DNA from 2 places in the Blautia sp. DFI.3.45 genome. Region 1 is predicted to be linked to the other one. Evidence: riboswitches for the same ligand, from Rfam matches in the RefSeq annotation. Region 1 holds a riboswitch; the other holds the start of a gene.
The links. A riboswitch is a leader RNA that binds a small molecule or an ion and turns the genes downstream of it on or off. The one in region 1 is predicted to bind cyclic di-GMP.
Positions count from the first base shown of each region.

Region 1 (9,334 bases):
TTGACTTACTTTTCAACCAACTTTGTATCTCTGTCGTCTTTTCAATAAATTCAGGCAATCCATCCGGCGCTATGCTGTCAGTATCTGTAATCATCTTTTTAGCAGGGGATAATATTATCTTCATTAATCTAATTCCTTAAGCATATTTTCAGGATCATCTGCTGCTTTGACTTTATCATTGGCTTTGATGATAACTCCCTGTTCATCGATAAGATATGTAGTTCTTACCACACCCATAGAGACTTTGCCATAATTTTTCTTTTCTTTCCATACATCATAAGCTTCAATAACTTTCCGCTCTGGATCTGCTAAAAGTGTAAATGCCAGTCCATATTTTTCCTCAAATCTCTTATGAGAGGATACAGAATCCTTACTGACCCCAAGAATAACTGCACCTTTTTCAATAAACTGAGGATATCTCTCGGAAAAACCACATGCCTGTTTCGTACATCCCGCTGTATTATCCTTGGAATAGAAATATAATACTACTTTTTTTCCTGCATAATCCGATAATCTGTGTATTTTTCCATTTTGATCTGGCAACTCAAAATCAGGTGCCTTGACCCCTACTTCCAACATTAATTATTCCTCCCTCTCTGTAACTTTCTCTTTATTCGCCTTTTTCTTCCTATTCCCGGAAATCATTTTATGCCCTGTATATATCGCCATTGTCATACATAGCATAGAGCTTAACGCAAAGTATTTGTGGCTTGATTTTAACCCTTTATGTCCAGTGTAAAAAGTACCAATCATTGTGATCAATGCTCCTACTGACCAATATTTATGTGCTTTCATATAATTCCTCCGTCTTTTATCTTCGGTGTTTTTAATTGTAATTATACTATACAATAATCAGATGTCAATTTGATAATGAAACAATCAGGGCAGCCGGGGCTTTGACAGTTACATCGATTATAAAGTCCATTAATCCCGCATAAACTCTAGGTTTTCTTTGTCAATCAATTTGTTTTGATTTATAGTAATGTCGAAAGTAGTTGAATTATTTTAAATCAGATAGTATTTCTTCACCTTTCAATCCATCCGGATAGCCCTTTCCATCCCATCTTTCATGGTGCCATCTGCAGATTTCCCATGCGGTATGTACCAGTGGATAATCTTGTGAAAAGTCCATATCCTTAATTATAGCCGCGCCAAGCTCACTATGGGTTTTCATAATCCTAACCTCATACAGACGGTCAAAGGAAAGATTCTGACACACCCCTTTCAATGTGTGCGCACTGCGGAAAGCATCTTCATAATTTTTATTTTCCAATGCCTGTTTTAACTGTAGATAACTCTGGTCTTCAAGGAACTTTAATGTAAATCTCTGAATCAGTGCTTCGCTGTGAAGGCGTCCCAAAACAGCCTCATAGTTTCCTCCGATAGCTTTATAGCACTCCTGCATTGTCATCTTTTAGCCCTGTCAATGGTATTCCACTAATTCATGAACCTCTGCTAATCATTATGAACATACCTTAAAATCGTTTTTATAACTTCCTCAATCACAATCGGCTTTGACAAATGTGCGTTCATTCCTGCTTCCATACACTTTTCTGCATCTTCCCTAAATGCATTTGCAGTCATAGCAATGATAGGGATTGTTTTTGCATCCTGCCGTTCCAGGGATCTTATTGTTTTTGTGGCAGTAAGCCCATCCATCACCGGCATCATGACATCCATTAAAATAACATCGTATGTTCCTGATTCGCAGGCTTCAAAGTGCTGAACAGCTTCTAACCCATTTTTCACTGTTTCTACTTTAGCCCCATTTTCCGTCAGTATAAATTCTGCTATTTCCGCATTCAGCTCATTATCTTCAACCAATAATATCCGGACACCTGATATATCTGCATTGAAATCTTCTTTTTCTTCCAGCCGTGCATTCGTATCAATTTTAAATGGAAGTATTACAGTAAAACAGCTTCCTTCACCAAGCTTGCTTTCAACTGTTATGGTTCCGCCCATCTTTTCTACAAGTTGTTTCACAATAGGCATTCCCAGACCTGTCCCATTATAATCAGAACGTGGGGAATTATCTGCCTGTACAAATGGAGTAAACAATTCATTTTTTATAAATTCTTCTGACATTCCAATTCCATTATCTCTTATTTTAAATTCACATGTCATGTGATCTTCTGATCTTTCAATCGTTCTCATACTCATGTAAATAGAACCATTCACCTTATTGTACTTCATACTGTTTGTAAACAGATTCATCAATACTTTTTTCAGATGAACTGCATTGCTCCAAACATATACACCTCTATAATCATCATGTTCTCCCATAACATGAAGCCCTTTTTCTTCTGCCTGAAAAGATAATGACTCCGTGATTTCCTGACATACCTGATCCAGATTGATGGATTCATCACTAAAAACCACGGTATCCGATTCTAACTTTGCCATATCCAAAACATCATTTACCAATGATAATAGCAGTTTCGAAGACTCATTTATTTTATTCAGGCAATCTTTTGCCCGCTCACCATCATTTCCGCTTTTTTTAAGAATTGTAAGCATGCCCATAATGCCATTGATCGGTGTCCTGATGTCATGAGACATGTTATTTAAAAAGGAAGTCTTAGCCTTATTGGCACTCTGTGCTTCTACAAGTGCATTTTGTAATTCCTGCTGTTTTTCTTCAAGCTCCTGATTCAGCTTCAATGCCTGCTCAGCAGACTTCTTGGATTTTTCTTCCGCACGTTTTGATTTTTTCAAAGAATCAAGAATTATACACAGGGCAACAAAAATGGAGATTCCAACTATGAGTGAGACAGCCAGTAAATTGTCCTGAATAAACTCCTTCGCTGTAACTTTTCGTGAGGAAACATTATACGAAACTACTGCACCTGAAAATTGAGTTGTAGGCATAGATGTCAGTGTTTTATTCAGAATGGACAAAAGAACCGGTTCTCCCTGCTGAACAGCAAATGAAACATCAGCTTCTTTTGTCAGGAAAACACTATGAAGCTTATTATTTTTCAAATAGTCTGAAACAGTACCTGAATTGCTTACAATACAATCTGCCTCCCCTTTTTGCATTGCTTTTACTGCTGCATCTGATGTCTCATATTCCACAACCTCCCATTGCGGATAATTGTATGAAAGATATGCTTTCAATGCAAAATTATCTTTTTCAACGGCAACTATATTCTCTTTATTTTCATCAAAAGAATCCTTTGCCGTAATTGCTGCCATATTGAGAGTCAATAGAGTATCCGACAAAGCAAATCCATTTGTTTCTGCAAAGTATGGATTCTGGTTTGCATGAAAAATCAAGTCTATTTTTCCATCCTGCAATGCCTGAAGCAGTTCACTTCTTGTATCATATCCATTTAATTCAAATTCCAGAGTCTGACCTTGCAGACAATTTTCTGCAAGATCCACATAATCTGTGATAACACCTGTCAATTTGCCTGTTGATGGATCTACACTGCTGATACCTCCATCCTGATTCAGATACCCTATCCGGATTGCTCCATGCTGCCCGATCCACTCCCTTTCTTCTTTTGAAAGAAAGGAGCTGCTCTGTGCAGAAAGATAACGCCTGTAGAGATCATCTGTGTAAAATGGGTTGTCATCCTTGATTCTGCGCATAGCACTATCCAGTGCTTCTTTGATATCCGGACGTTTGGGATTTATAGCGAAATAGATTTCTGTCTCTCCAATACTTGTAATCGGCGAAATCTCCGATTCTTCCCAACGGGGTTCTTCTACCGAAACGAAGCAGTCAATTTCATGTTTCGACAGTTTGTCCATAACTTCTGCGGTATTAGAAACATTGACATGCTGCGTATGCAGACCATACTTTAACTCCCATTCGTTAAGCACATCCTCCGTTATATTATCTTTAAACACACCAATATTTTTTCCCTCAAAAGAATCCAAATTTCCTGCTGTAAGATCCATATTGGATGCATCCGTATAGATGTAATATTTCTCTTCCCCCATAGGCATATCGGAAAAAAGCATATTTTCAGCACGTTCGTCTGTATAGGAAATGCCAACAAGAATATCAATCTCTCCATTTTTCAACTGTGTAAAGCAGTTTTTCCAATCACTTGTTATGTATTTATATGTCCATCCTGCATAACCTGCAATATCTTGAAGATACTCATAACCATAGCCGCTTCTTTCTCCCTTTTCATTGACTACATTATAAGTTTCCTCAAAAGATCCTACCCGGATAACATGATCAGAATTTTCTTGGGCAGATGTGGAAACAGGAAAAACAACCAAACATATCATTGTGCAAAATATAAAATAACAAAATTTGAAATTTCTTATATTCTGTACTAATTTGCACTTCTTCATCTTTCTCCCACCCTCCAGGCTACAGTTGCTTGCTTGCTTCCAGATTTTAATTTTACATTCATTAATTATCAATAACCTCCCCGCTATTTTTCACAATATTTTTCCAAACAGCTTCTGTATTACTTATTCAAGTGCTCTATCATAAAAAAGCACTGCCAGACAGACAGTGCACCTCATTTCATGCAACTGGCTGCCATTTTACAGGCCCTGTAGCTTTGCGTCCCAGACTTTCATCTGGTTTGCCGATTTCCATATTATAGCTTTAATACTTATGCAAAAAACTGGTTTTATTATACTATAGCACTCTACTGTACACAAGAAAAACATTACCGTTTTAACGCCAAAAAATAAAAAAAGAACAGCCGATACATATACTCGAACCGTTCTTCTACTTCCGAAGACCACGCAGCATTGACATTACTGTTTCCTGCTCATTTGTACTCAGATCGTTCCATATCCCCAGAACTTTCACCCGCTAAAAACAATATTTCCTATCGTCTGCCTTCACCCGCTGACAACAATGTAACCACATAGTAAATAATTCCAAATACAGCTATACTTCCCATCATAATGCCAATCATCTGATTTATACTCACCACATTTCCATGAAATACCGGATTGCAATCAAGCGTGTCTCTTATCGCTTCAACCATTTCATCCGGATAATTTTTTCTCTCCATCTCTCTGAAAACTCCGTGAAGCATATGATTCTTAATCAATGAAGTGGCATATGTACTCGGAAGATAAGACAGTGCCTTCTGAAGACCTGGTCCAAAATTTGAAATCGGCATATAAGCACCACATATAAAACCATATCCTGCGCTGACAATTGTACCTACAGCCGAAAGCTGTCCCTGTGTTGTCAACGGAAAGCTAATGATACTTGAAAGCGTACTTCCAAACAGGACGAGCAATATCATATCAAATAAAACCCATAATATGTCTGCTGTATTCATATACCATCCCATTTTAAGTAAATATCCCAGACATAATACAAATGCAAGTGCATTGACCATCAATGAATTAGCTACTGTTGACAGAAAATATCCCAAATAAATTTTTTCCTTGCTGACCGGTGCAACATTAAAATCCTTCCTTGTTCCATTTGCCTTGTCCTGCACCATAGTCAGATTCACACAAAATGTTACAGTAATACAGCTTACTGCCATAAGTGATGCTGTCAGTTGTGCTGCTACGGTTCCATTAATAAGCTTATCCGAAATCATAATCATATCCGAAATCGCTGCTGTAAAAGAATCTCTGAAAACCTTTGCAAGAAATGTAGCATAAAGAACAATCAGAATAACTGGTGTGATCATTGATGTAAACAACATACCTTTATCTTTAAAAAACAGTTTCCTGTTCCTGTCCATTAATGCCAATACTGTTCTCATCAGCATTCACCTCCAAGCTTCTTTCCTGTGACTGCAAGAAATACATCATCCATTCCGCCTTTTACTACTTCATAATCCATGAATAGATCCTGATGCTCTACAATAAGCTCCGTAGCTTCTTTCGTATTTTTTACTTTTATCTGATATCCGTCACGTATTTTTTTATATTCTCTGTTCAATGACTTTATTTCATCTTCGGAAATACCATAAACAGACACTATATCCTGTACATAATCATTTTTAAGTTCAAACGGTGTACCTTCTGCTACAACACTTCCTTTGTCAAGAATTACAACATAACCAGCATTGGCAGCTTCTTCCATATAATGTGTAGTCAAAAATACTGTCATATTTTCTGTTTTCTGAAGCTTCTCGATAACATTCCAGATTAACTGCCTTGTCTGCGGATCAAGCCCTGTAGTAGGCTCGTCAAGAATCAAAATCTCCGGTCTGTGCAATAATGCACGGGCAATATCAATTCTTCTTCTCTGACCTCCCGACAGCTTACCTACAGGTCTGTTTAAAAACTCGTCAAAATCCAGAATCTCGACCAGCTCCTGTAATCTCTTATCAAAGGCATTTCCTGTAATGCCGTATAAAGCAGCTCTGCTCTTTAGGTTTTCTTTCACCGTAAGCGGTTTATCAAGTACGCTATCCTGAAACACAACACCAAGCATTCTTTTTGTCTGTGCGCCGGCTTTGTCAGTTTCTATTCCGTTTACCTGAACCGTTCCGCTGTCTTTTTTCTGCAATCCGCAGAGAATGGAAATGGTTGTACTTTTCCCTGCACCGTTTACTCCAAGAAACGCAAACAATTCTCCTTTTTTCACACGAAAGCTCAAATCATTTACCGCTTTTACTTCGCTAAAGCTTTTATTCAGATGACTGATTTTAATGATATCTGATTCCATATCTTCTCCCTTTGTTTCATCTTTCCTTAAATGACGCAGTATACGTTGGATTTACCTTTTTTAATAGAATCCATATGTTAAAAAGTAATATGAAGGCGAAAATCGTCCATATCCATGCCTGTGGCATTAAATAAAGGATTCCGTTTACATCTCCACCACCAAATGCTCCACTGAGTAAACACAAATATATTGGATCCAATACCAGCATAATTACTGTTATATAATAAAAAATAGCCTTCACAAGCTTATTCTTTATTTCACAAATTTTATCCTTAAAATATACCAATGTTCTGGTCTTCCCATAAGCATTATAACCTCCAATACGTCATCTATTTTTCTTTCGAGGATCTGTTGGCTTTACCGCATCTTTTGGTATTAGCCAAGTCTTTCCCTTTTTCTCTGCTCCAGGCACTCTTCCCTGGCTACATAAAAGAGAAATTCTTCTAGATGAAATTCCCCATATTTTTGACATTTCGATCGTTGTTATATAATCCATAATTTTCCTCCAAACGATACAACAAACCTATTATAAGTATATTCTTTTATCGGAATAGTTTCAACCAAAATTAAGTTTTCTTCTAGGTTGTTTGATTTGTTATTGTTTTCTAAGATTTTCACAAAAAAAATCCTCCTTTCGTATGTACGGATGCGTGAAAGGATGAAAGACGCATCCGGCCAAGAAAAAAGAGCCTACGGAAAACTCCGTAGACCCTCATTGCTTTTCTGGCGATTATAATAATATCACATCAAAAGAGAAAAGTCAGTGCAAGACCAGTGCAAACTTTTCATCAGAATTAACTTCTTTGTTTTCCTAATCGTGTTTAATGTATTTAGTGATAGTATCGATTAATTCCTCCATGTTAATCGGCTTGGAAATATGGTCATTCATGCCTGAATCCAGGGATTCCTGAATATCATCTATAAAAGCATTTGCAGACAAAGCTACAATTGGAATCGTAACTGCATCGGACCGCTCTATACCCAAGGCTCGAATGGCTTTTGCTGCTTGGTGTCCATCCATGTTTGGCATCATAATATCCATCAAAATAAAATCGTATGTGCCTCGTGGATGATTTTTAAACAAATTCACAACTTCTTTTCCGTCTGATGCGCGTGTTACGGTCATACCAGCATCTTCCAGCATTATCGTAGCAAGTTCAGCATTTAAATCATTATCCTCAGCCATAAGAACATGAATACCCGTCAAATCTCTATGTAGATGTTGTTTTTGTTCTGATTGAATAACCTGTTCTGTCAACTCCAGTGGGATCTCCACTGTGAATGTAGAACCTACACCTTTTTTGCTCTCAACAGCAATTGAACCGCCCATCATATCCACATATTTTTTTGTGATGGCCATACCAAGACCGGTTCCCTTATATTGGGTTCTGGCATTATCATCATCTTCTTGTGAAAACGGATCGAATAATTTTTTCTGGAACTCTTCGCTCATGCCAATACCGTTATCTCGAACAACATAACGAGTTATGATATGTTTCTCATCCGCTCCTGGGTAACTGCTGATATCCAAAGTAATCTTTCCGCCGTCCTTTGTGAATTTCACAGCATTGCCCAGAAGATTCACCAAAACTTCTCGGATACGCACAACATCCGCAAGGACATATGGGTTCTTTGAGATTTCTCGATGTACTTCAAACTTAAGATCTCGATTATAAAGAAGTCCATTCATAATCGCCTGGACGTTATCTGTCAATTGAGTAATGTCCATTGGCTCGGGCGAAATAGTAACTTTTCCACTTTCAATGCGAGTAAAATCCAGAACGTCATTCAACAAAGAGAGAAGATGATTCGAACTTTTTTGAACTTTCTCCAAGCTATCATGAATATCTGAAACCGTGTTCTGGTGAAGCGCAATGTTTGTAAATCCAATAATGGCATTCATCGGCGTTCTGATGTCATGGCTAATACTAAGCAAAAACGCAGATTTTGCTTTGTTGGCAGCATCTGCTTCCTCAGCGGCGGTCATTAATAATTGTTTTTGTTTTTGCTCTTCTGCCTTGCTTTTCTGGTAAACATAATAGGTATATAGACAAATTAAAAGCAATACAGCTCCTGCGACTAAACCGCAGATGATGGAAATATGATTCGTCTTTTCAACCATTCCATAAGCTGATTGCATATCCATTTCAATGCAAAATGCGCCAATGATTTCTCCTGTCCCATCATAGTTTGCGCTTACAGGATAGCAAGCCGTAAAAATCGGGCCCCATGTTGTATCAATGATATCCTGAGAGTACACATTCTCCCCAGAAATAGCCCTATCAATATACGGGACCATTTCTTCCTCAATATAATCTCCAGGGCGTCTTACATCATCCGCATCCGGATCCAAACCGTCTACCACATAAACAAGTTTTCCTTCTTCATTTTTTTTAGCGGTGTAAATATATCGAGTAGAATTCAGTGTTCTGATTTCATTGAAATATGAAGAAATATCCTTATATAATTGCTTCTTTTCATCAGATTGATCTTTGATTTGATCAAAATCTTCTTTGCCGATTCTTCCATTCACAAGTTTGTGTACTGCATCTGCACTCGCTGTGTCACGTGTGATTTCTGTTTCAAGGGCGGTCTTAGTGTAAGAACTTTGCAGAATATATGTGTACGACGCTATTACAAAAATCATCAAAAGCCCCGCAATCACAAAGATACTGCCTGTATTCTTCAGCCTAAGGAGTTTTTTCAAATTAATTC
Region 1 is NZ_JAJDMI010000070.1:160-9,493, reverse strand. It holds gene yaaA (peroxide stress protein YaaA) at 1-124, opposite strand, end outside; gene LJE09_RS15955 (peroxiredoxin) at 124-579, opposite strand; gene LJE09_RS15950 (DUF6219 family protein) at 583-795, opposite strand; partial or broken gene LJE09_RS18925 (HD-GYP domain-containing protein) at 1,019-1,186, opposite strand; partial or broken gene LJE09_RS18920 (Hpt domain-containing protein) at 1,196-1,405, opposite strand; gene LJE09_RS15940 (response regulator) at 1,456-4,314, opposite strand; cyclic di-GMP riboswitch class I at 4,493-4,568, opposite strand; gene LJE09_RS15935 (ABC transporter permease) at 4,806-5,708, opposite strand; gene LJE09_RS15930 (ABC transporter ATP-binding protein) at 5,708-6,619, opposite strand; gene LJE09_RS15925 (hypothetical protein) at 6,636-6,905, opposite strand; gene LJE09_RS15920 (helix-turn-helix domain-containing protein) at 6,945-7,115, opposite strand; gene LJE09_RS18005 (hypothetical protein) at 7,103-7,237, opposite strand; gene LJE09_RS15915 (ATP-binding protein) at 7,431-9,334, opposite strand, start outside.

Region 2 (22,820 bases), on a different contig from region 1:
TTCAGGTAGATTACACGATGGATACTGTAAAGGGATTGCTGCTTGCTCTGGCTGCATCTGTCATGACCCAGGTTCTTCTCCTGATCATTATCTCCATAGCCGGAAAGCTTTTACATCTGAATGAAGTAGAAATTGCTTCTGTTTATTATTCTAATTCAGGAAATTTGATCGTACCCATTGTGACCTTTATTCTTGGACAGGACTGGGTTTTATATGGATGTGTTTTTATGAGTGTGCAGCTTATCTTTCTGTGGACACACTGCAAAAAGATTATCAGCCGGGAATCTTCCTACGACTGGAAAAAGATTGTGTTAAATATTAACATGATTTCTATTTTCATCGGTGTTGTACTTTTTTTCGCAAAAATCCATTTGCCGGAGATCATCAATAATACTCTTGGCTCAGTGGGCAGCATGATAGGACCGGCCAGTATGATCGTAACCGGTATGCTGTTTGCAGGAATGAATCTGAAACAGATTTTTGCTGACAAAAGAGTATATTTTGTATCATTTCTTCGTCTGATTGCAGTGCCTTTGCTTGCACTTATAATGATTAAGATCAGCCATCTGGCTATGTTCTCTGCAGACGGAAATAAAATTATGCTTATTGTCTTTCTGGCGATCATCACACCGTCTGCTTCCACAATAACCCAGATGTGCCAGGTATACGGAAATGATTCACGCTATGCCAGTGCCATCAATGTCATGACTACACTGTTCTCAATTATTACAATGCCGCTGATGGTAATGTTATTTGAGGCAGTTATATAAAACAATTACCTGTACATGAAAAAAGAAAGGAAATTACAATGAATATTACTGTTTATCTTGGAGCTTTGGAGGGGAATGATCCGGCACTTGGAAATGCTGTCCGGGAACTTGGTACATGGATTGGAGAAAGCGGAAATTCTCTGGTATATGGAGGTTCAAAGTCCGGTCTTATGGGACAGATAGCAGAAAGTGTGCTGAATGCCGGAGGAAAAGTAACAGGCGTGGAACCACAGTTTTTTATAGATTCTGAACTGCAGTATGATGAGATCACAAAACTGATCGTCACAAAAGATATGGCTGAAAGAAAAGCAAAAATGATTGAACTTGGTGATGCATTTATTGCATTTCCAGGAGGCACCGGTACTCTGGAGGAAATCACAGAAGTTATGTCCATGGTTTCCCTCAAACACCTGGATGCCCCCTGTATTCTGTATAATCTGAATGGATATTATGACAGCCTGAAACAGCTTCTTGACCATATGATCAAGATGGGGCTGTCCTCAGAAAATCGTCAGCAGGGAATTTATTTTGCTGATGATATGGAAGATATTAAAGCACTTCTGGCTACAGTAACTAAGTAAAATTCAGATCGTAAACAATTGTCAAACACCCCTGGGGGATATTTACCTATTCATATATTGCATAGTTCATACTACTTTTTTCATGGTTTGAAATCCCCCTGGGAGGCTTGTTCTTTCCCATAATTTTGTTAAAATATAATCAATGCAGAGATCATTAAATATCAGTCAGCGAGATACTTAATGATTCATGTATCCGCACAAAGATTTGTGTCAGACAACAAATAAAGGTGCACAGACCTCCGCGCAATGCGCATCAAAAAACTCATTAGAAAAAGTACTTCTATCCGCAGGAAGTGCTTTTTTTATACTATAAAACCATTTCATTTTTCGTACATCTGGTCAAGCAGATATTCATAATCCGCTTCGCTACTTGCTTATAACCGAAATATAGCGAAGGGACAGGAGATCATAAATAACTCCTGTCCCTGTCTGTGAATATGTGTAACAGCACCGATTATTTTCGGATAGATTCAACCAGATTTCTGGCTTCTGCTGTCAGCTCTTTAATTTTGTCAAATGCACCTGCTTTTACAAGATCTCCTTTTACCATCCAGCTTCCGCCACAGCATATGATCTTGTCAAAGGAGAGATAATCCTCCAGATTCTTTGCATTAATTCCACCCGTAGGCATAAATTTAATTCCTGTGTAAGGTGCTGCCATGGCTTTGATCATGGCAACTCCTCCTGCCTGTTCTGCAGGGAAGAATTTTACAGTTTTCAGGCCGCGTTTCACTGCCTGTGCTACTTCAGAAGGGGAAATGCATCCCGGTAAAACAGGAATCTCTTTTTTCAGGCAATAGTCTACAATCTCCGGATCAAAGCCAGGGCTTACAATAAACTTTGCACCTGCTTTCACAGCTGCATCTACCTGCTCTGTGGTAAGTACAGTTCCTGCTCCAACCAGCATTTCCGGGAACTTTTCTGCCATCAGACGGATGGACTCTTCTGCTGCCGCTGTACGGAAAGTAACTTCCGCACATGGAAGTCCTCCTTCTACAAGCGCCTGAGCAAGCGGCACTGCATCCTTTGCATCTTCCAGAACTACTACAGGGACAACTCCCACTTCATGAAATCTTTCTGCTAAATCTTTCATTCGAATTTTCTCACCTTTCATAATGTTTTATCGAATATCATCCATAAATCCTGATGTTTTATCTCTTAATATCAAAATTCATTTCCATTACATGTCTGATCAGGGAAACGTCATCTGTAATATTTCCGTCTCCATGGATCGTATGTTTTACTGCACTTGCAGCAACACCGAAGTTTACTGTATCCTCAGGTGTGTAATCATTCATCAGTGCGTAGATGATTCCGCTTACAAATGCATCTCCCCCTCCCACTCTGTCCAGAATGTGGAAAGTCAGACGTCTGCTTTCATAGATTTCTCCATCTTTCCACAGATAAGCAGAAAGACTGTTTTCACTGCAGCTGTGTGCAAATCTCACATGTCTCGCAATGCATTTGATATTTGGATATCTCTCCACAAAGGCTTCAAATACTTTTTTCTGTTCTTCACAGTTGGGTTGGAAAGGAACACCGTCCTTCACATCTCCGGCTCCATGATCCTCTTCATTTTTCCAGATATGATAAGGTTCTATTCCAAAAAGAACATCCACATATGGCAGACAGAGTGTACAGAAATCTCTGGCTTCTTCCCAGCTCCATAAGGTGCTTCTGAAGTTTCCGTCAAAGCTTACTCTCATACCCATTTCCTTTGCAGTTTTCAGGCAGGTCAGAATCAGTTCCCTGCAGCTTTTTCCAAGAGCAGGAGTGATACCGCTTAAATGAAGCCATGTATAACCTTCCAGCAGTTTTTTCACATCTGTCTTACTGAAATCATACTCAGAAAACGCACTGTGCTTTCTGTCATAAACCACCTTGCTTGGGCGGATTCCATATCCGGTTTCCAGATAATAAGTTCCCAGACGATGAGTAGGAGTCTCTTCTTCTGTAGAATAAACAATGCTGTCACAGTTTACATCATTGCTTCGCATCATACGAACAGCACTTTTGCCCAGACTGTTATCCGGCACAACTGTGAAAAATGAGGCATCAATTCCAAGATTTGCAAGGGAAAGGGCCACATTGGCCTCACTTCCCCCATATCTTGCTTCAAAGGTTGTAGCTGTTCTGATTTTTTCATAATCCGGCGGTGTCAGACGCAGCATGATCTCGCCGATGGTAATAAATTTATGCTTCATAATCAATACTCCAGATAAGCTCCCTTCATAGGGCTGGCTGCATGCTGGCTGAAAAGACGCAGCACACCTTTTTTGTATTTTGCTTCTCTTGGTTTCCAGTTTTTACGTCTTTCTGCAAGAATCTCATCGATTTCTTCCATGGACTTACGCTCTCCTGCGATTCCGATGATATTTAATTTTCTTTCCATAACATCGATTTCGATCAGGTCGCCTTCTTCTACCAGTGCGATAGGGCCTCCGTCAACAGCCTCCGGGCTGCAATGTCCGATAACCGGACCTGTAGATGCACCGGAAAAACGGCCGTCAGTGATCAGGGCAATGCTCTTTCCAAGTTCTTTATCACTGCTGATTGCTTCGGAAGTATAGAACATTTCCGGCATTCCGCTTCCTTTCGGTCCCTCGTAACGGATAAATACAGCATCACCTTTCTGAACCTTATGTTTCAGTACTGCATCCAGGCATTCTTCCTCGCTGTCAAAAGGTCTTGCGCGAAGAACGGATTTAAACATTTCTTTCGGGCATGCAGTATGTTTGATTACTGCGCCTTCCGGTGCCAGATTTCCACGAAGGATTGCAATACTTCCATCTGTTCCGATTGCTTTATCATATGGACGGATAATATCTTCTTTTGTAAGATTTACATTGTATCGTTTGTTAAATTCCTGAAGCCACTTCTCACATTTCTCATAAAATCCGTTGTTCTTCAGTTCTTCAAGGTTTTCACCCAGAGTCTTGCCTGTAACTGTCATAACATCCAGATGGAGATGCTCTTTGATTTCTTCCATGATTGCCGGTACACCACCTGCATAATAGAAGCATTCTGCAGGCCAGCGTCCTGCAGGACGAACATCCAGAAGATATCTTGCATTTCTGTGAAGTCTGTCGAAGGTGTCTCCTGTAATCTCAATGCCAAATTCATGAGCAATTGCAGGAAGATGAAGCAGACAGTTTGTGCTTCCGGAAATTGCTGCATGTACAAGGATTGCATTCTCAAAGCTGTCCATTGTTACAATATCAGAAGGACGCATATTTTCCATCTGTGCGATTCTTACAGCCTGTCTTCCCGCTTCTCTTGCAAAAGCCAGAAGATCCGGACTTGTGGATGGCATCAGTGCTGTACCCGGAAGTGCAAGTCCCAGTGCTTCTGCCATGATCTGCATTGTAGATGCTGTTCCGATAAAGGAACATGCACCACAGCTTGGGCAGGCATTACATTTTGCCCAGTCAAGCTTCTCTTCGTCAATTTCGCCACGTTCAAATTTGGCGCTGTACATTCCAAGCTGTTCCAGAGTCAGCATTTCCGGTCCTGCATTCATAGTTCCGCCCGGTACAAATACAGACGGAATATTAACTCTTGCAAGTCCCATCAGATTTCCGGGTACACCCTTATCACAGCTAGAGAGATAAACTCCTGCATCAAATGGTGTTGCATTTGCATGAATTTCAATCATGTTTGCGATCATTTCACGGCTGGCAAGACTGTAGTTAATTCCATCTGTACCCTGGCTTTCTCCGTCACAGATATCTGTGCAGTGATAACGGGCACCAAATCCGCCTTCCTCAGCAATTCCCTTGCGGACCTCTTCCACAAGAATGTTCAGATGTCCACTTCCTGGATGGCTGTCTCCGTATGTACTCTCTACCATAACCTGTACTTTTCCCAGGTCTTCTTTCTTCCATCCTGTACCAATACGCAACGGATCAAGCTCCGGTGCAAGCTTTCTCATTTCCTGACTTTTTAACTGCATGATTTTTTCCTCCTGTAAATTTGTACTGTTAGAATCAAAAGGTATTTTGACTCTGATATCATTTATTTTCGAATCAGATTCAGGCTTTCCAGCTTTTCTCTGGCAAATTCTGCTTCTTCTTCTCCTACACTTATTTCCACCTGCTCGAAAGTGGGCAGACTGAATACCCCAAGCATGGACTTGGCATCTACCACATATCTGCCACAGAGCAGATCTACGTCACCTCTGCAGCTCTCTGCAATCTGTACCAGATGTTTCGCGTCATACATATCTCTTAAATAAACCGGTATCTTTACCATTCTCTCTGCCTCCTATGCAAAAATCGAAATAACCAGGCTTACAATAAGTGCTGTGACACCGATCAGTGTCTCCATAATTGTCCAGGATTTCAGTGTTGTTTTCTCGTCGATCTCAAGGAAGGTTCCTACCAGCCAGAATCCTGCATCATTTACATGGCTCAGAGCTGTAGCACCTCCACAGATAGCGCAGCACATTGCTGCTCTGTAGAGCATACTGGTATCCATAACTGCAGGCATGGTTGCCATAATTCCGGATGCCATTGTCATTGCCACAATGGAGCTTCCCACTGAAGCTCTGACAAGAATAGCAATGAAAAATGCAATCAGGATCAGCGGAAGTCCGCTTTTCTCAAGAGCAGGTCCGATAATATTTCCAAGTCCGGAATCCTGCAGCATCCAACGGATCACACCGCCACTGGCAATAACCAGAAGAATCATACCTACAGGTCTGAGGGAGTGATCCAGGATTTTCTTTAACTGTGCACCTGAGAAGCCTCTGCGGATTCCCAGGAAATACATTGCAGCCAGAGTTGCAATTGTCAGTGCCAGGAATGGTTTTCCAAGGAATCCCAATACATCCTGTACGCCTGCCGGAAGGGGCATATATTTTGATAAGGTACTGAGAAGGATCAAAACAAGAGGTATGAGGATCACACCAAGCACCAGTCCAAAGGATGGCAGTTCTTTTCCGTCATCTTTGATCTCACCTACATTGGCAGGAAGCTCTGTAAAAATCCTATTTCCGATAAATCCGCCCCAGATAATACCGGAAACCAGCATACAGATCAATGCTGTAGGAATTCCGACCATGATCATGGTTCCCAGGTTTACGCCCAGTGCGTTTGCCACCAGTACAGATCCGGCTGATGGCGGTACAAAAGCGTAACCACTGGCAAGACCTGACAGAAGGGGGATTGCATAGTACAGAGTTGATTTTTTTGTCTGCTTCGCAACACTGAATGCCAACGGGATCAGTACCACAACTCCTGCTTCAAAGAACACTGTGGTTCCGATTACCAGTCCTGTAAGTCCCAATGCCCATCCTGCTTTTTTCTGACCGAATTTATGGATCAGTGTCTCTGCAATCCTCTGTGCGCCACCGCTTACTTCCAGGATTCCTCCAAACATGGAGCCAAGACCTACCAGAAGTGCAATACCCTGAAGTGTTTTTCCAACACCCTTTTCTACCGTGTCGGAAATCATGGTAAGGGGCATTCCTGCACCTGCTCCGATGATAATAGCTGAAATCATCATTGACAGAACCGGATGAAGTTTGAACTTGATGATCAGTACCAGTAATACGATGATTCCTACTGCTGCTGCAATCATTAATCTCATGGGATCTGCCGCAAAAGTTGTTTCTTCCATTTTTTCCTTTTACCTCCTTGATTCATCTGATGTTTTTCTACTTTCTCTCCAATACATCTGACCTATTTTCTGTTTTTCTTCTGAATTTACTTGTTTTTTCGTTTTTTGCCTTTCAATTCATCTGATGTATTTATAATATATTCTCTTCTTAAAAAAATCAATACTGTAATTTTGTCTAAATTTTCGTATTTATTTTTGTGCATATTAGCACTTTGACATTCATTCTAAAACACCTTATCATAGAGATTAAGAAATTTCACTTTTAGAAATGGAGTAAATCATATGATGAATTCATCAGAAGAAAAAAGTCTTCCCCAGAAAATCTCGGAAGACATTATTTCACTTATATTAGAAGAGAACCTTCAGCCCGGAGACAAGCTTCCCAATGAAACAATTCTTTCCGAGCGTCTGAATGCAGGAAGAAGTTCTGTCCGGGAAGCCATGAAGCTGCTTGCTTCACGAAACATTGTTACCATACGTCAGGGTTCCGGCACTTATATCGCTTCTTCTCCGGGAATGGTAGAGGATCCTCTGGGATTTACCTTTATCGGAAATAAACAGAAGCTGATCCATGATCTTCTGGAGGTACGTTTCCTTCTGGAGCCTTCCATAGCAGCTATGGCAGCTACGAATGCAGAAGAAAAAGACATAAAAAAAATCACCGCTCTCTGCGATGAAGTAGAAGTGTTACTGAATAATCATGAGGATCACACACACAAGGATATTGAATTTCACGCTGCTATTGCCCTGAGCAGTAAGAATGTTGTGGTGCCAAGACTGATTCCGGTAATCAACAGCTCGATTCCTCTTTTTGTGGAAAGCACCGGAAATACTCTGCATAAGGAGACTATCGAAACTCATCGTGAGATTGCAGATGCTATCGCAGCCCACGACCCGCTCCGCGCACAGGATGCCATGTATCTTCATCTGGTCTACAACAGAAAAAGGATTCACCTTGCCATGAAATGATCCGGAATTATGACATAAAAAAGTACTTCCATCTCCGGGAAGTACCTTTTTTATAATCATTTTAAGAACACCATCACGAAAGTACCGCATCCACCAGTCTCCGCGTATATTCTTCCTTTGGTTCATTAATGATATCATCGGGAATTCCGCTTTCCACTACTTTTCCCTCATACAGTACCAGGACCCTGTCGCAGAACATCTGGACAAGAGCCAGATTATGGCAGATAAAGATAAAAGACAGCCCCTTCTTCTCTTTCAGGTCTTTCAGAAGCTCCATGATCTGTTTCTGTATGGTTACATCCAGGGCACTGGTTGCCTCATCACAGATCAGAACTTTTGGTTCCACTGCCAGAGCTCTTGCTATCGCAGCCCGCTGACACTGTCCGCCACTTACCTCATGAGGATATCTTTTTGCATATTCCTTCTCAAGGCCGCACTGCTCAAGCAATTCTGCTACTCTTTTCTCCACATCAGCCTTTTTCATTCCACGGTTTCTAAGACTCTCACCAATTCCGTCACCCAGTGTCCTTCTGGGATCAAAAGAACCCACCGGATTCTGAAAAACCATCTGTATATCTCCATATACCTCTTTCAGCTGACTTTGCTTCAGTCTTGTAATATCTTTTCCTTCAAATTTCAGTGTGCCCTCTGTGATATCAGTCAGCCGGGTGAGCAGCTTTGCTATGGTACTTTTCCCGCTGCCGGATTCTCCTACGATTCCCAGCGTTTCTCCTTTTTTTAGTGTAAAGCTTACATCCTTTACCGCTTTCAAAGGATTTTTTCCTCTCTGGGTAAATGTTTTGGTTAAATGTTCTGCCTCTAAAAGTATGCTCATACTCTGACCTTCCTTTGCAGCTTTGGTACAGCCTCCAGCAATTTCCTGGTATAGGGATCCTGGGGATGATCCAGTACACGGTCTGCTGTGCCATATTCTATTGTTTTACCATTTTTCAAAACCAACACAGTATCTGCCATTGCCCGGACTACTCCGATATCATGTGTCACGACCACGATTGCAGTTCCAAACAACTCTCTTAACTTAAGCATTTCCCTTACAACCTGGCGCTGTACAGACACATCCAGAGCACTGGTCGGCTCATCTGCAAATAAGATAGGCGGATTCATAAGCATGGCGATGGCAATACCTGCTCTCTGATTCATTCCGCCAGACAGTTCAAATGGATAACTGTCCCACACGCGCTGGCTATCCTTAAAATTCAGTTTGTCAAACAGATCCATTGCCCTGGTTTTAGCCTCACTTCTTGTTATCTTTGTATGTGCACACATACTTTCGTAAATCTGCTCTCCGATGGTGCGAATCGGACACAGAGAGGCACCTGCATCCTGAAAAATCATTCCAATTCCTGCACCTCTGATCTTTCTTTTTTCTTTCTCCGGTATATCCAGGATATTCTGATTCATATATCGGATATCTCCTCTTGTCACAAGACCATCCGGTCCCAGAAGTCCCATTGCAGCTTTGATCAGAGTGCTTTTTCCACTGCCTGATTCCCCCACAAGACCAAGTATTTCTCCATGTTCAAGGGAGAAACTCACATCATGAACCACCGCTTTTCCGCCAAATGATATCTCTACGGAATCGTAGGTCAGTATTTTTCTATCCATCTGTAAACCATCCTTGTTAATACTTACCAAATCATGGGCAAAATATCTTTTGCCCCTGAAATATCATCGTTCAAATATTCTTCATTTATTCTTACAGTTTAGTTAATATCCAGATCTGCTGTCAATTCATAATAATCACATGGATGTGCAGTCAGTCCTGTTACATTAGACTGCATGATCATACTCATTCTCAGGTGAGAACAGAATACATAGGCATTATCATCCAGGATTGTCTGCTGCATCTGGATTGCCAGATCTGAACGCTTGTCTGCATCAAATTCTTGCTTCATCTGTTTTTCCAGATCTTCCAGTTTATCACTGTGATAATGTCCGTTATTGCTTGCAGATTCATCCAGTGTACAGGAAGTGAAGAAATACTCCGGATCTCCTGTAGGTGCAGTTACCATGGCACTTGCATATACATCCCATAATGTAGGATCTTTACGGATAGTATTATTATCAGAGGTACAATTCACCTGAACATCCATACCGATTTCTTTTAAGGTCGCCTGTGCAGACTCTGCAAGAAGCGGAAGCTCCTGACGGCTTGGATAAGTAAGCCAGCGGATTTCCAGTTTCTGTCCGTCTTTTTCACGGATACCGTCACCATCGGAATCCACCCATCCAGCTTCCTCCAGAACCTTCTTTGCCCCATCAGGATCATAGCTCTCTGTTGTCAGATTCTGTCCGCCAAAAGAGAAAGTATCCGGGAAAACACCGACTGCAGGATATCCATATCCTTTCAGGAGCACAGACACAAAGCTGTCCTTATCAATACCCATGGCAATTGCTTTGCGCACTGCAGGGTCAGATGTTACAGGGCTTTCAAAGTTCATCCATGCATAGAATGCACGGCTTGTAGCTGTACTGGTAAATGTAAAATCATCATTTTCAAATAAGGGATAGCTTGCATATGCCATACCATAGGCAGCATTGATCTCCCCTGCCTGAAGAGCCATTGCCAGTGTATCACCGTCAGAAATTGTGCGGACAGTGATCTCATCCACATTTACATCTCCATTCCAGTAGTTTTCGTTTTTTATAAGATTAACATGATCATCTGTCACCAGTTCAGTTGCCACATAAGGACCTGTACCGATCACTATACCATCATCACTGATACCTGCCTGCATATCAATAATACATCCATAAGGATCACTGAGATAATTGATCAGTGCAGGCTTCGGTTCTGTAGTCTTTATGGTAACAGTATTTCCATCTGCCTCGATAGTATCAATGCAAAGATCTCCTGCTGCACGCTCATGATTGGCAACCAAAGCCTCCAGGCTTTCCTTTACTGCTTCTCCGTCACAGGCACGTCCATTGGAAAACACAACTCCGTCGTTCAGTGTGATCTTCCAGGTCAGCTCGTCAATATTTTCATACTCTTTTGCGATCCATGGCTCTATTTCCATTGTATCAGAATAACGGAAAAGAGTTTCCCCTACTCCATAACGGATGCAAGCCCATCCTGCATAGGTATTCTGAGGATTAATATCTGCCTCCTCATTTTCCGCATTAAAGGTGGTATCGCCAAATACCAATGTCTTTTTTTCTGCTGCCAGTGTTGGCATAGCTGTCATTCCTACTGCCAGCCCCAGGGCAATTGCCATTGCCAGAAATTTCTTTGTTCTCATTTTCTTTCCTCCTCGTTTGTTTTCATATTACTTATCATGAACGGCTGTTCTTAGGATCCAGATAGTCACGAACTGTATCACCTAACAGATTGAAAATTGCCACAGATATAAAAATTGCAATTCCAGGTGATAATACTACCCATGGATATGTTTGGATCATACTTCGTCCGCTGCTCATCATACTTCCCCATTCAGCCATGGGAATCTGTGCTCCCAGTCCAAGAAATGACAGACCTGCAAGTTCCATCATCATGGTACCGATATCAAGCATGGCTGTTACCAGAACAGGGCCCAGCATATTTGGAAGAATATGTCTGAGCATAATCTGACCTGAGCTGTCACCTGCCAGTATGGCAGCATGAATATAGGGTTCCTCTTTTAATGCCAGAGTCTGCCCTCTGGCAATACGTGAATATTTCGGCCAGCTTACTACTGCCAGTGCTATAACAGCATTCTGAATGCCTCCCCCAAGAATAGCTGCAATCGCCATGGCAAATACAAGCCCAGGGAAAGCAAGACATATATCTGAGATTCTCATCATAACAGTATCTGCAGCTCCGCCAAAATATCCGCAGCATACACCCACAGCTGTTCCTAACACAAAAATCACAGCAACCAGGATAAAGGTCGAAAAAATACTGGCTCTTGCACCACTTATAACTCTGGACAGCATATCTCTCCCATATGTATCTGTTCCCATAGGATGCTGAAGACTGGGGGGCTGAAGTGCACTTGCCAGATCCTGTGCATAAGGGTCATATGGACAGAGATGCTCTGAAAAAACTGCAAGTATCACAAGCCCTATTGCCAGAATAAGAAAAAAGACCAGCTTTTGTTTTATATGGTTTTTCTTAATCTTCTGTACACGCACTGTCACATTTTTATTCTGCTTTTCACTCATTGTTTCACACCTCCCAGACGGATTCTCGGATCCAGGAACCGGTATGACAGATCTGTAAGCAGATTTACTACAACATAGATGATCGCCATCCACATAACATATGCCTGAATAATAGGATAATCACGCATGGAGATGGCATCTACTGCCATCTTTCCAACTCCATCCCACATAAAGATTGATTCTACGATTGCAGTTCCTCCCAGCAGATTTCCCACTGACAGCATCAGCAAGGTAATGATGGTTACCAGCGAAGCCTTCATAATACTTTTCCAAAGAGTGACAGAAAACTTTACTCCTCTTGCTTTCGCTCCTGCCACATAATCTTTACTCAGTTCATCCAGCACAGTTGCACGGACCTGGCGAAGATACTTGGCCGACATGGCAATTGCCAGAGTGATTGCCGGCATTGCCACACTCTTTAAACTTACATCTTTGGATATAACCGGAAAAATCCGCAACCTGATCGCAAGAAAATACATCAACAGCAATGATACAAAAAAATTAGGAAGACTGTTTCCTATAAAGCTGCATAAACGGATCAGATAATCCGTAATCGTATTCTGTTTCACTGCTGACAGAATCCCCAGAGGGATTGATATGATGATGGTCAGCAAAATAGATGTCACTGTAAGAAGCAGCGTTGCCGGAAGCTTTGATATGAACGTGTCAAAAACCGGAAGACTGGATACATAGCTGTTTCCCATATCTCCATGAAGCAGTTTCCCAAGCCACACAAAATACTGGGTCAGAAATGGTTTGTCCAGTCCCAGCTGTTCTCTGGCTGCATTTAACTTATCTTCTGACAGGATCTGTCCTGTATTTTCCATTTTTTGTGTTACTACATCACTTCCCGCAATCCGCATCATGCCATAGGAGAGAAAAGTAATCGCAAACAAAATGGGAATCAGCTGGAGCAGTCGTCTGAATGCATATTTTTTCATTTGAGTATCTCCATTTTATAATTTTTCAAAATTGTACTCCTAATTAGCCTCCACTCAGTTTAACAAAAGCAAAAACAGCCCACAACCCACCCGGGGGGTTATGAGCTATTCTTAATTTGAATATCTATCGTCATTTTTGGAATAGGTTTTTTTAATATCAGCAATAATTTAAAACAACCATCCCATTTTGTTCTAAACTATGTTATACTACAAGAGCTGTCGAACCTCCAGCAGGAAGGAGGTGAGTTTCATGGAAGCAATTTTTACTTCATTTCTTGTCTCTGTCATAGCAGGCGTAGTTAGCTACTACATATGCAAATGGCTGGACAGCGGACATTAGACAGCAACAGTCTAAACGGAACAGCTCCCCGTAACGAGCAAGAAAGCCCTCAGAGCGGCAACTCTGAGGGCTTTCGTTTCGCTTCATGGAAATTTCACTTCATTTCTTAGCTACTATTAGTATATGCAAAATAAGTTAAAAAGTCAACTGCAATTTTTATTAATGCTTCGGCAATTAATGCTTCGGCAGTCTGCTCTTTAAAAACTCCACAAGCTCTGCCACACTCTCATCCATTGCTTCTCCTTTGTGGAGTATAAAACCAAAAATCACTTTACTGTCTCCAAGATCCAGAGGGATTCCCGGTGTAGTTCCTTCTTTGTTTTCTGACAGGTAACTTCCGCTTATATTTGCCACCTTACTGTTCTTCAGCATTTTTTCCATAATATAATCACTGTTGGTCAGCACGGAAATATCAATATCCTTCCATTGGAATGCATCTTCTTTTACAGCACCGATGTCAAAAAATTCATCCTGATAATTCTGTATAAAACGGATTCCCTCCAGGTCTTCCAGTTCTGCCCTCTCTTTGCCGGAATTGTAAAGCTCTGTCAGCCCTCCCGGATACAGCATTACATCTGTTTCATAGATAGGTTCGAAATGCATTTTGTTTTTTGACAATTCATACAGGAAATTTTCCTTCTGCTGACTGAGGATATATACAAAACCAATATCATCCATATAATCCCGGACTCTTTCCATTACGCTTTGTACACCTGCTGTTGTTACCTGGAAATGATATTTTTTTTCATAGGTTTCATTATAAAAGTCTACAAATTGATTGGCAAACCAGGAGCTGGGATTTAAAGATATCCGGATCCATTTTGTCATTCCGCTGGAAGCCATATTTTCCAGAACATTTACTTCATTTATAATTTTCGACGCATATTCATACATCTTATGCCCCTGTACTGTCAGTCTGATTCCTCTTGGCAGTCGTTCAAAAAGCTGCATTCCCAGCGTATCTTCCAGTCCCTTGATTACCTTGCTGACACTGGGCTGTGTAGAATACAGATTTTTCGCAGCATCACTGAATGAACCAGTCTGCGCACATACTACGAAATACTGTAATTGTTTTAAATCCATAAAGATTTTATCCCTCTTTCTGTTTTTATCCGCCATTAACCCTTTTTTCTATTTTGAGTTTTATCTTCATACATTCTGTGATCTGCCATAATGCGGATTTCATCGATCTTCTGGCTGTGTTCCGGATAAATGGCATAGCCACAGCTTGTATCCACGCTCAGCAGACGACCCTCTATGTTAAAAGGCCGGTCAATGACTCTTTTTATTCTTCTGACCATCATCTCACAGAATTCATCATTAATATTGCCCTCCTCAATGATCAGGGAAAATTCATCTCCACCGATACGGAAAGCATAGTCTGTCTTCCTGATACATTTGCACAATCTCCGGGAAACCGCCTTCAGCAATCTGTCCCCCATGTCATGTCCATAAGTGTCATTAACAGGCTTAAACCTGTCCAGATCCAGATAGAACATGGCAAATTTTTTATGCAGCTTTCCATTTCTTTTTAATCTTTCGGAAAGATAACGCTCATTATAAAGTCCTGTCAGTGCATCCGTATTTGCCAGCTTCTCAAGTTCATGCTTCTGCCCGATATCCTGAGCGATCAACATTACTTTGGACAGTATACTGCCTTTCCATTCCACAGGTATCACTGACATTACTTTATAAGAAGATTTGTCAAGAGTACAATATTCAAAGGTATACAGATCATCCTCAGACATAATAACCTTTCTCAGATATTCCGGTGAAAGCAGATCATCCATCTGTATATTTATCTTTTCCGTAAGTATCACATACTCTCCGGACATACGCTGAAGAAGTTCCCTGTAATCACCTGTAGGATTATAATAAGACTCATTGTTCATCTCATAATATTCATATATCCCGCTGTCCAGATTACAAACTGCAAAACGCTCTACAATCCTGGTTACTCCCTGAATAAGTTGATCCATGGCGATGTTCTGCTTTAACATCGCTCTGCGTTCTTTTTCCGCATTTTTCGAATCCGTCACATCACGAAGAAAAATCATGGCGTGTCTGATCTCTCCGTTCTCATCTGTATCTCCCTCCATCACTACATTCCGGATAATACGCAGCTCTCCGTCAAACACTGCTTTGCATTCCTGACTGAGTTCCCCTGTGATTTTTCTGAGTTCCTTCGTAATATATTCCCGGTTGTAAATCTGCGCAACCGCCTCTTTACTCTCAGGACAGACATAATTATTAAGAAACATCTGTATCAGTTCATCCCATGTCCGGCTTTTGTTGGAAATTTCCTGAAGCGAGCCCTTTACTTTCATAGATTCAAATGTATTTTCCTGAAGATCCACATAATATTCACACAGATTCATATCTGTAAAAGCCCGGTGAAAAGCAGCTTCCCTTGCTTCCTGATTCCGGGCAAAGTGAGCAGATCTGACAGATAATACCCAGATTGGCCGTCCTTTATTATCCCTGGCATCTGCCTTCACAATCCTTACCGGTATTGATAAACCTTTACTGTCTGTCAGATACAAGATGTGAGAACCCTGTAAATCATGAAGTCTTTCCGGTGAAAATATATGCTTTTGCTCATTACAGACCACACTGAGCATAGAGCCGTCTGATGCTTTCATAAATTCATCAAGGTCATCCCACCCCAAAAGCTGCAGAAAATAGTTACTTACACTCCAGATTGTCAGCTTCTCATCATAATAACCGGCGACTGTTCCCACCGGATCATTCTGTTTCAGTACATATTCAATAGCTTCCTGAACTGAAGGATTAATATCCGTATCTTCATTTGCGACATATATTTCAATCTTATTCATTTTGTTAAGCATACACCTATGCTCTGACATGATATTCTCAACCTTTCTTTAAAATAAAAGAGAATAATGCCCGCTACAATACAACAAGACATTACTCTCTGTATAAATGCAACTGGCTGCCATTTTACAGGCCCTTTAGCTTTGCGCCGCAGCCTTTCGACTGTTTTGCCGATACTGTATCTGTGTTGCCTGGTGTACCAACAAGTTGATTCACAGATACATTATATATATTATATTTTCAATCTCTTATTACTGTTTACCGTTAATATTTCCTGCACCGCTGTTTATTTGTTACTGTTTACTCCGTTCTCAGTAACGTTTATACGCTTTGTAAACCCAAATAACGACTTGCCTCTTTCAATCGTCAGATCAGGTAAACACTAATTGCAATATATTATTTGCATATCCCCGGAATAATGTCAACTGCTATTTTCCTTATTTCACAAAATTTATTCCAGATTGCAAATATCAGACATTGCATTTGTAATTTATAGTAATTAACTACGGCAGCCGAATTCAAACAAAAAACAGATCCAATATCTTATAATCAAAGATACAGGACCTGTTTTTATTATCTGAAATTCAGCCTGCAAGATTCAGCATTTTTAATAAGAACAGCCAGCTCAGGCCATAATAGGTAATTACTGCAACAAGGTCATTCACTGTTGTGATCAGCGGACCTGATGCTACTGCCGGGTCAATATTGATCTTCTTAAAGAACAATGGAATACAGGTGCCTACTGCACTGGAGATCAACATAGCCAGCAACAGTGCCACACCGATACATCCGGATACTGCATAGGAAAACAAAAGTGTTTTTCCTTTAAACAGATAAATATACAATCCGATCAGCGCAAAAGACAGAATTCCAAGAAGTCCGCCATTACACAGACCAATTCTCATTTCCTTCCACACAAGTTCCAGTTTCTGCTTACCTGTCAGAGATTCATCCATCAGCACACGAATCGTCACAGCCAGAGACTGGGTACCCACATTACCTGCCATATCAAGGATCAAAGACTGGAAGCACATAATGATCGGAAGTGCAGTCACCACCTTCTCAAAAATTCCTACCACTGAAGAAACTACCATGCCAAGTCCCAGAAGAATGATCAGCCAGGGCAGACGTTTCTTCATACTTTCTTTCAGTGGCTCCTTTAAATCCTCTTCTGCAGTCAGACCGGCCAGCTTCGCATAGTCATCACCCATCTCATCATCAACCAGGTCAATGATACTGGCAGATGTGATAACACCCAGAAGCTGATTATCGTTGTCAAGAACCGGAATAGAATCCTCAGAATAATCTTTCAGTTCTTCGATACATTCATCAATATTCTCTTCCGCATATACATATGGATAGGAAGTCACCACCAGATTCTCAAGCAGATCATCGCGTCTGGCAATGATCAGTTCTTTCAGATTAATAGCCCCATAAAATTTCTGCTGCTCTGTCACTACAAAAATAGTGGAGATATTGTCATTTTTTGCAGCCTGTTCGATCAGACTGCTCATTGCCTGCTTAACTGTCAGTTTATCTGTGATCACAATATAATTTGTTGTCATGCGGCTTCCGATCTCATCCTCATCAAAGGATGCGATCATCTCCACATCACGTCGAACCTCAGGTTCAAGCAGATCGATCAGTATTTTTTTCTTTGTTTTTTCAACTTTATTTAATACATCTGCAAGAGCATCTGTCTCCATTTTGGATAAAATGGCTGCTGCTTTTTTCACATCCATTTCATTCAGATACTCTGCTGCATTCTCCTCATCTGTATATTCAAAAATATCAGAGAGCATATCTGTATCCAGGATACGGTACAGCTTGCACCGCTCCTGTACAGTCAGTTTCGGCATTACATCTGCCAGATCATTCTCATGATAATCCTGCAGCCTTCCTCCCATAACGGCAGGAGAGGTGTTGCTGCGGATGATCTTCAGAATTTCTTTGGAATAATCCTGTACTCTTTTCTCCATTCTTTCATCCTCCGTTTTTTTGCATAAAAGCACACCAAAAGAAAGCAGTCTGTTATTTATTACATTTTACTGCCATTTCTTTCATGCTTTTTCCAGCAGAATAAACCGCAGGGTATCAAACCATAACCTGCTATTCATCCGCTGTCCGTAACTGTCCGGCATCTTCGCCGGATCATTACTGCTCAATATGTAATTGCATGATTCGGGGGAATTTCATAAATACAGGATAAGAAATGAAAAAGACATCCAATCTTCCACATACAGAAACTGTCAGATCACAGACAGTAAAAAGCTTCTATTCTATATGCATACATGGAAAATATATGACTACAGCAGAACAAAAACGGCTGCTATACTCATATACTCTTTTTAATTCAGATCCTGTGCTACTACTTCGCCCATGAGAATCGCAATTATCCATTCTGTTCCACCTGCCTTTTCTTTAAAATTTACGATTTCGGATATCAGACCCTGTTTTCGGGAATCTGATTTCTAACAGCAAATTTTATGCTGTTCCCTATTTTGAAACAGCATTTTTAAAATTATTTTCAATTTGCACAGTTATTGTAACCGCCCAGTAGAGAAAAAGCAACCCTGTTTTCTCATTTTTTACATTAATTTTTGTTAATGTTAACGATAAGTTTGCTTCTTTTATTCCTAAATGATAGAATATAATCAGAAATTTGCAAATAATAAGATTATTGCCATAAACATGCAAGACTATAATTGATATTCACAGGAGAAAAAATATGTCATTTATCAGTGTATTTGATGTTATGGGGCCGAACATGATCGGTCCTTCAAGTTCACATACCGCAGGTGCGGCGCGTATTTCCTATCTTGCCCAGAAAATGATCGAAGGCCCGTTAAAGAGAGCCGACTTCATCCTGTACGGCTCTTTTGCAAAAACTTACCATGGTCACGGTACTGACCGAGCTCTGCTGGGTGGTATTATGGGATTCTCTACTGATGATATGCGCATCCGAAATTCTTTTGATATTGCTCATGAAAAAGGTCTGAAATTCTCTTTCACTCCAAATGAGCAGGAAACAGATATTCATCCGAACACCGTAGATATCTGCATGGAAAATGAAAAAGGCCAGAAAATGACCGTACGCGGCGAATCCCTTGGAGGAGGCAAGGTCCGTATTGTAGATATCAATCACGTACAGGTAGACTTTACAGGCGAGTACAGTGCAGTGATCGTGATTCATCAGGACACTCCCGGCGTTGTGGCCTATATTACCAAATGCCTGAGTGACCGCAATATCAATATTGCATTTATGCGTCTGTTCCGTGAAAGCAAGGGAGAGATTGCTTATACAATCGTAGAATCTGACGGCAAACTTCCTGAGAATATCGTTCCTGCGATTCGCGAGAACCCGAATATTCATGAAGTTATGATCGTACAGATGTAAAGAAAGGAGGATTTTTATCATGGATTTTAAAAATGCAAATGAACTCTTAGCACTCTGTGAAGAAAAAAATCTTCCTATCTCAGAGATTATGCGTATCCGTGAGATTGAGCTTGGCGAAACAGCCTCTGAGATTGTAAATAAAAAAATGACACTAGTACTGGGAATTATGAAAGATGCTGCTTTCTCACCAATCAGACAGCCGGTAAAATCTATGGGTGGTCTGATTGGCGGCGAAGCCAGAAAGCTGAGTCTCCACGCTCAGGAGAAAAAAGGTCTCTGCGGAAATCTGCTTCAGAAGGCAATTACTTATGCTATGGCTACACTGGAAACGAATGCCTCCATGGGGCTGATCGTGGCCTCTCCTACTGCCGGTTCTGCCGGAATCGTACCGGGACTGATGCTGGCAATGCAGGAACATTATCAATTCTCTGATGAAGAGATTATACGGGCATTATTTAACGCAAGTGCCATTGGTTATCTGGCAATGCGAAATGCAACTGTTGCAGGTGCGGTAGGCGGATGCCAGGCCGAGGTAGGGGTTGCATCTGCAATGGCTGCATCTGCTGCTGTAGAGCTGATGGGAGGTTCACCGAAAGAATGTACTTTTGCTGCATCTACTGTTCTTATGAACATGCTTGGTCTGGTATGCGATCCGGTCGGCGGTCTGGTAGAATATCCATGTCAGAACAGAAATGCTGCAGGTGTGGCAAACGCTATAATTGCCGCAGAAATGGCTCTCGCAGGAATCCCGCAGTTGATTCCTCTGGACGAAATGATCCAGACGATGTTTACCGTGGGTAAAAAGCTTCCTGCAGAACTGCGTGAAACTGCTATGGGAGGATGCGCTACTACGCCATCTGCATGTGAAGCATGCCATATATGCAGTTAACAGGCTGACAAATAAAAAAACTGTCTCTGTAATGCACCTATTTTCTACGTATAATGTGCATATACAGGACAGTTTTTTATTATTTTTCCAGCTTTGCCAGCACTTTTGATGTAAAATGTGTATCGAAAAACTGAACAAAAGGTCCGAATCCAAATGCACTGACTAGTGTTCCCAGTCCGACGATTCCCCCTGCAAGCCAACACACCAGTGCACTGATCGCATCATTAGATACTCTGCACCAGAAATACGGAATTTTCGGCCATTTCTCTGTCATGATCAGAGAAATACTGTCATATGGTGCAACTCCCTGTTTCGGAAGCTGGTACATGGAAATTCCAAGGCTTGTTATGATAACTCCAATAAATACGGTAACCACCTGCATTGCCATCTGATCCGGTGCATCGATCACAGATGTGATCAGGTTATAGAAAAATGTAACAAAATATCCAAGGAATAACGCATTTATGATCGTTCCCAATCCGATAAGCTTTCTTCCCCAGATAATTTCTATTACAAAAAATCCCAGATTCAGAAGAATTAAAAAACGGGCATATTCAATTCCCACACATTCTGCCAGTGCCATTACCATTCCGCTGAAAGGGTCATTTCCAAGTCCGGAAAGTTTAAATATCGCAATTCCCAGACCAAGGATTATATTTCCAATCAACATTACGACCACATACTTCCAGTTTATTTTTCTGATCCATTCACTCATCTTTTTTCCTCCGTAAAATTAACTCTTTCTATCATATCAGACAGTAAAATACTTTACAATATTCTTTCTGTAAATTGTTTTCCACTATTTTAAAACTACGTTACTGTTCACTCCGTTCACAGTAACGTACCCAAAATTCATTCCAGATTGCCTGCGGCAATGGAATTTTGGCTTGTATGTCTTGTGATTTTGGCATATTCATGCCAAAACACTTCGCGGGATAGTGGTGTGTGAACAGTTACAAAACTACTTGATTTACTCCGTGAATATGACTATAATGAGAAAAACGTATATAGGTGTATATACACCCTTCTATACATAATAAAAACAGGAGAAAGTAATCTATGGAAAAGTTTAAAGCATTTCTCAGACGTAAAGACATCGAAATCTCCATAAAACGTTATGGAATCGATGCCCTTGGTGCCATGGCGCAGGGTCTTTTCTGCTCCCTGCTGATTGGCACGATCATCAACACACTTGGAACACAGTTTCATATTTCATTTCTGACCACTGCTGTGGCAACTGTAAACGACACCCAGTATACCGTAGGCTCTCTGGCATCTGCAATGAGTGGTCCTGCCATGGCTGTTGCCATCGGCTATGCGTTGCATTGTCCGCCGTTGGTGTTGTTTTCACTGATCACTGTTGGCTTTGCATCTAACGCATTAGGCGGTGCAGGCGGACCGCTGGCTGTATTATTTGTAGCCATCTTCGCTTCCGAAATCGGAAAAGCAGTATCTAAGGAAACCAAAATTGATATTCTGGTCACTCCACTTGTCACGATCGGTGTAGGTGTTGCCCTGTCCGCATGGTGGGCTCCGGCACTTGGAAGTGCAGCAATGAAAGTGGGAAATATTATTATGTGGGCAACCAACCTGCAGCCGTTCCTGATGGGAATCCTTGTTTCTGTATTTGTGGGTATTGCACTGACACTTCCTATCTCATCTGCCGCAATCTGTGCTGCGCTTGGCCTCACCGGACTTGCCGGAGGAGCTGCTGTAGCAGGCTGCTGTGCACAAATGGTAGGTTTCGCAGTAATGTCCTTCCGCGAAAATAAATGGGGTGGTCTTGTTTCTCAGGGAATCGGAACATCCATGCTCCAGATGGGAAATATCGTAAAAAATCCACGCATCTGGATTGCACCGATCCTTACTTCTGCCATCACCGGACCTCTTGCAACCTGTCTGTTCAAACTTCAGATGAACGGTACTCCGGTTTCTTCCGGTATGGGTACCTGTGGTTTCGTAGGACAGATTGGTGTCTACACCGGATGGATGAATGATATTGCCACAGGAACAAAAACAGCTGTCACAGGCTGGGACTGGGCCGGACTTTTGCTGATTTCCTTTATCCTGCCTGCAATCCTGTGTCCGCTCATCAACATGTTTATCCGTAAGCTTGGATGGGTGAAAGACGGGGATATGACACTTTCATAAGCAAAAACAGCTGCGTTACCTGTCAATTGAAACTGTTACTTGATAAAAATTTCAGCTAACAGTTTCAATGGTAACACAGCTGCTTTTTATTTTTCCACTTCCGTATATTGATTTCCCTGAGGATCACTCAAATTGTCATCCACATAAATTTTTCATCCCTTTGG
Region 2 is NZ_JAJDMI010000016.1:42,743-65,562, forward strand. It holds gene LJE09_RS07755 (AEC family transporter) at 1-770, shown strand, start outside; gene LJE09_RS07760 (TIGR00730 family Rossman fold protein) at 809-1,351, shown strand; gene LJE09_RS07765 (bifunctional 4-hydroxy-2-oxoglutarate aldolase/2-dehydro-3-deoxy-phosphogluconate aldolase) at 1,806-2,444, opposite strand; gene LJE09_RS07770 (sugar kinase) at 2,503-3,555, opposite strand; gene ilvD (dihydroxy-acid dehydratase) at 3,558-5,303, opposite strand; gene LJE09_RS07780 (HPr family phosphocarrier protein) at 5,366-5,602, opposite strand; gene LJE09_RS07785 (GntP family permease) at 5,615-6,970, opposite strand; gene LJE09_RS07790 (FadR/GntR family transcriptional regulator) at 7,253-7,939, shown strand; gene LJE09_RS07795 (ABC transporter ATP-binding protein) at 8,013-8,774, opposite strand; gene LJE09_RS07800 (ABC transporter ATP-binding protein) at 8,771-9,565, opposite strand; gene LJE09_RS07805 (ABC transporter substrate-binding protein) at 9,664-11,202, opposite strand; gene nikC (nickel transporter permease) at 11,237-12,103, opposite strand; gene nikB (nickel ABC transporter permease) at 12,100-13,044, opposite strand; gene LJE09_RS07820 (LysR family transcriptional regulator) at 13,559-14,467, opposite strand; gene LJE09_RS07825 (sensor domain-containing diguanylate cyclase) at 14,503-16,221, opposite strand; cyclic di-GMP riboswitch class I at 16,326-16,401, opposite strand; gene mgtE (magnesium transporter) at 16,804-18,198, opposite strand; gene sdaAB (L-serine ammonia-lyase, iron-sulfur-dependent subunit beta) at 18,948-19,616, shown strand; gene sdaAA (L-serine ammonia-lyase, iron-sulfur-dependent, subunit alpha) at 19,636-20,505, shown strand; gene LJE09_RS07845 (YczE/YyaS/YitT family protein) at 20,585-21,220, opposite strand; gene LJE09_RS07850 (PTS transporter subunit IIC) at 21,565-22,656, shown strand.
Region 2: it holds a riboswitch for cyclic di-GMP, as region 1 does, so the genes downstream of both, LJE09_RS07825 (sensor domain-containing diguanylate cyclase) here and LJE09_RS15940 (response regulator) in region 1, are expected to answer to the same signal.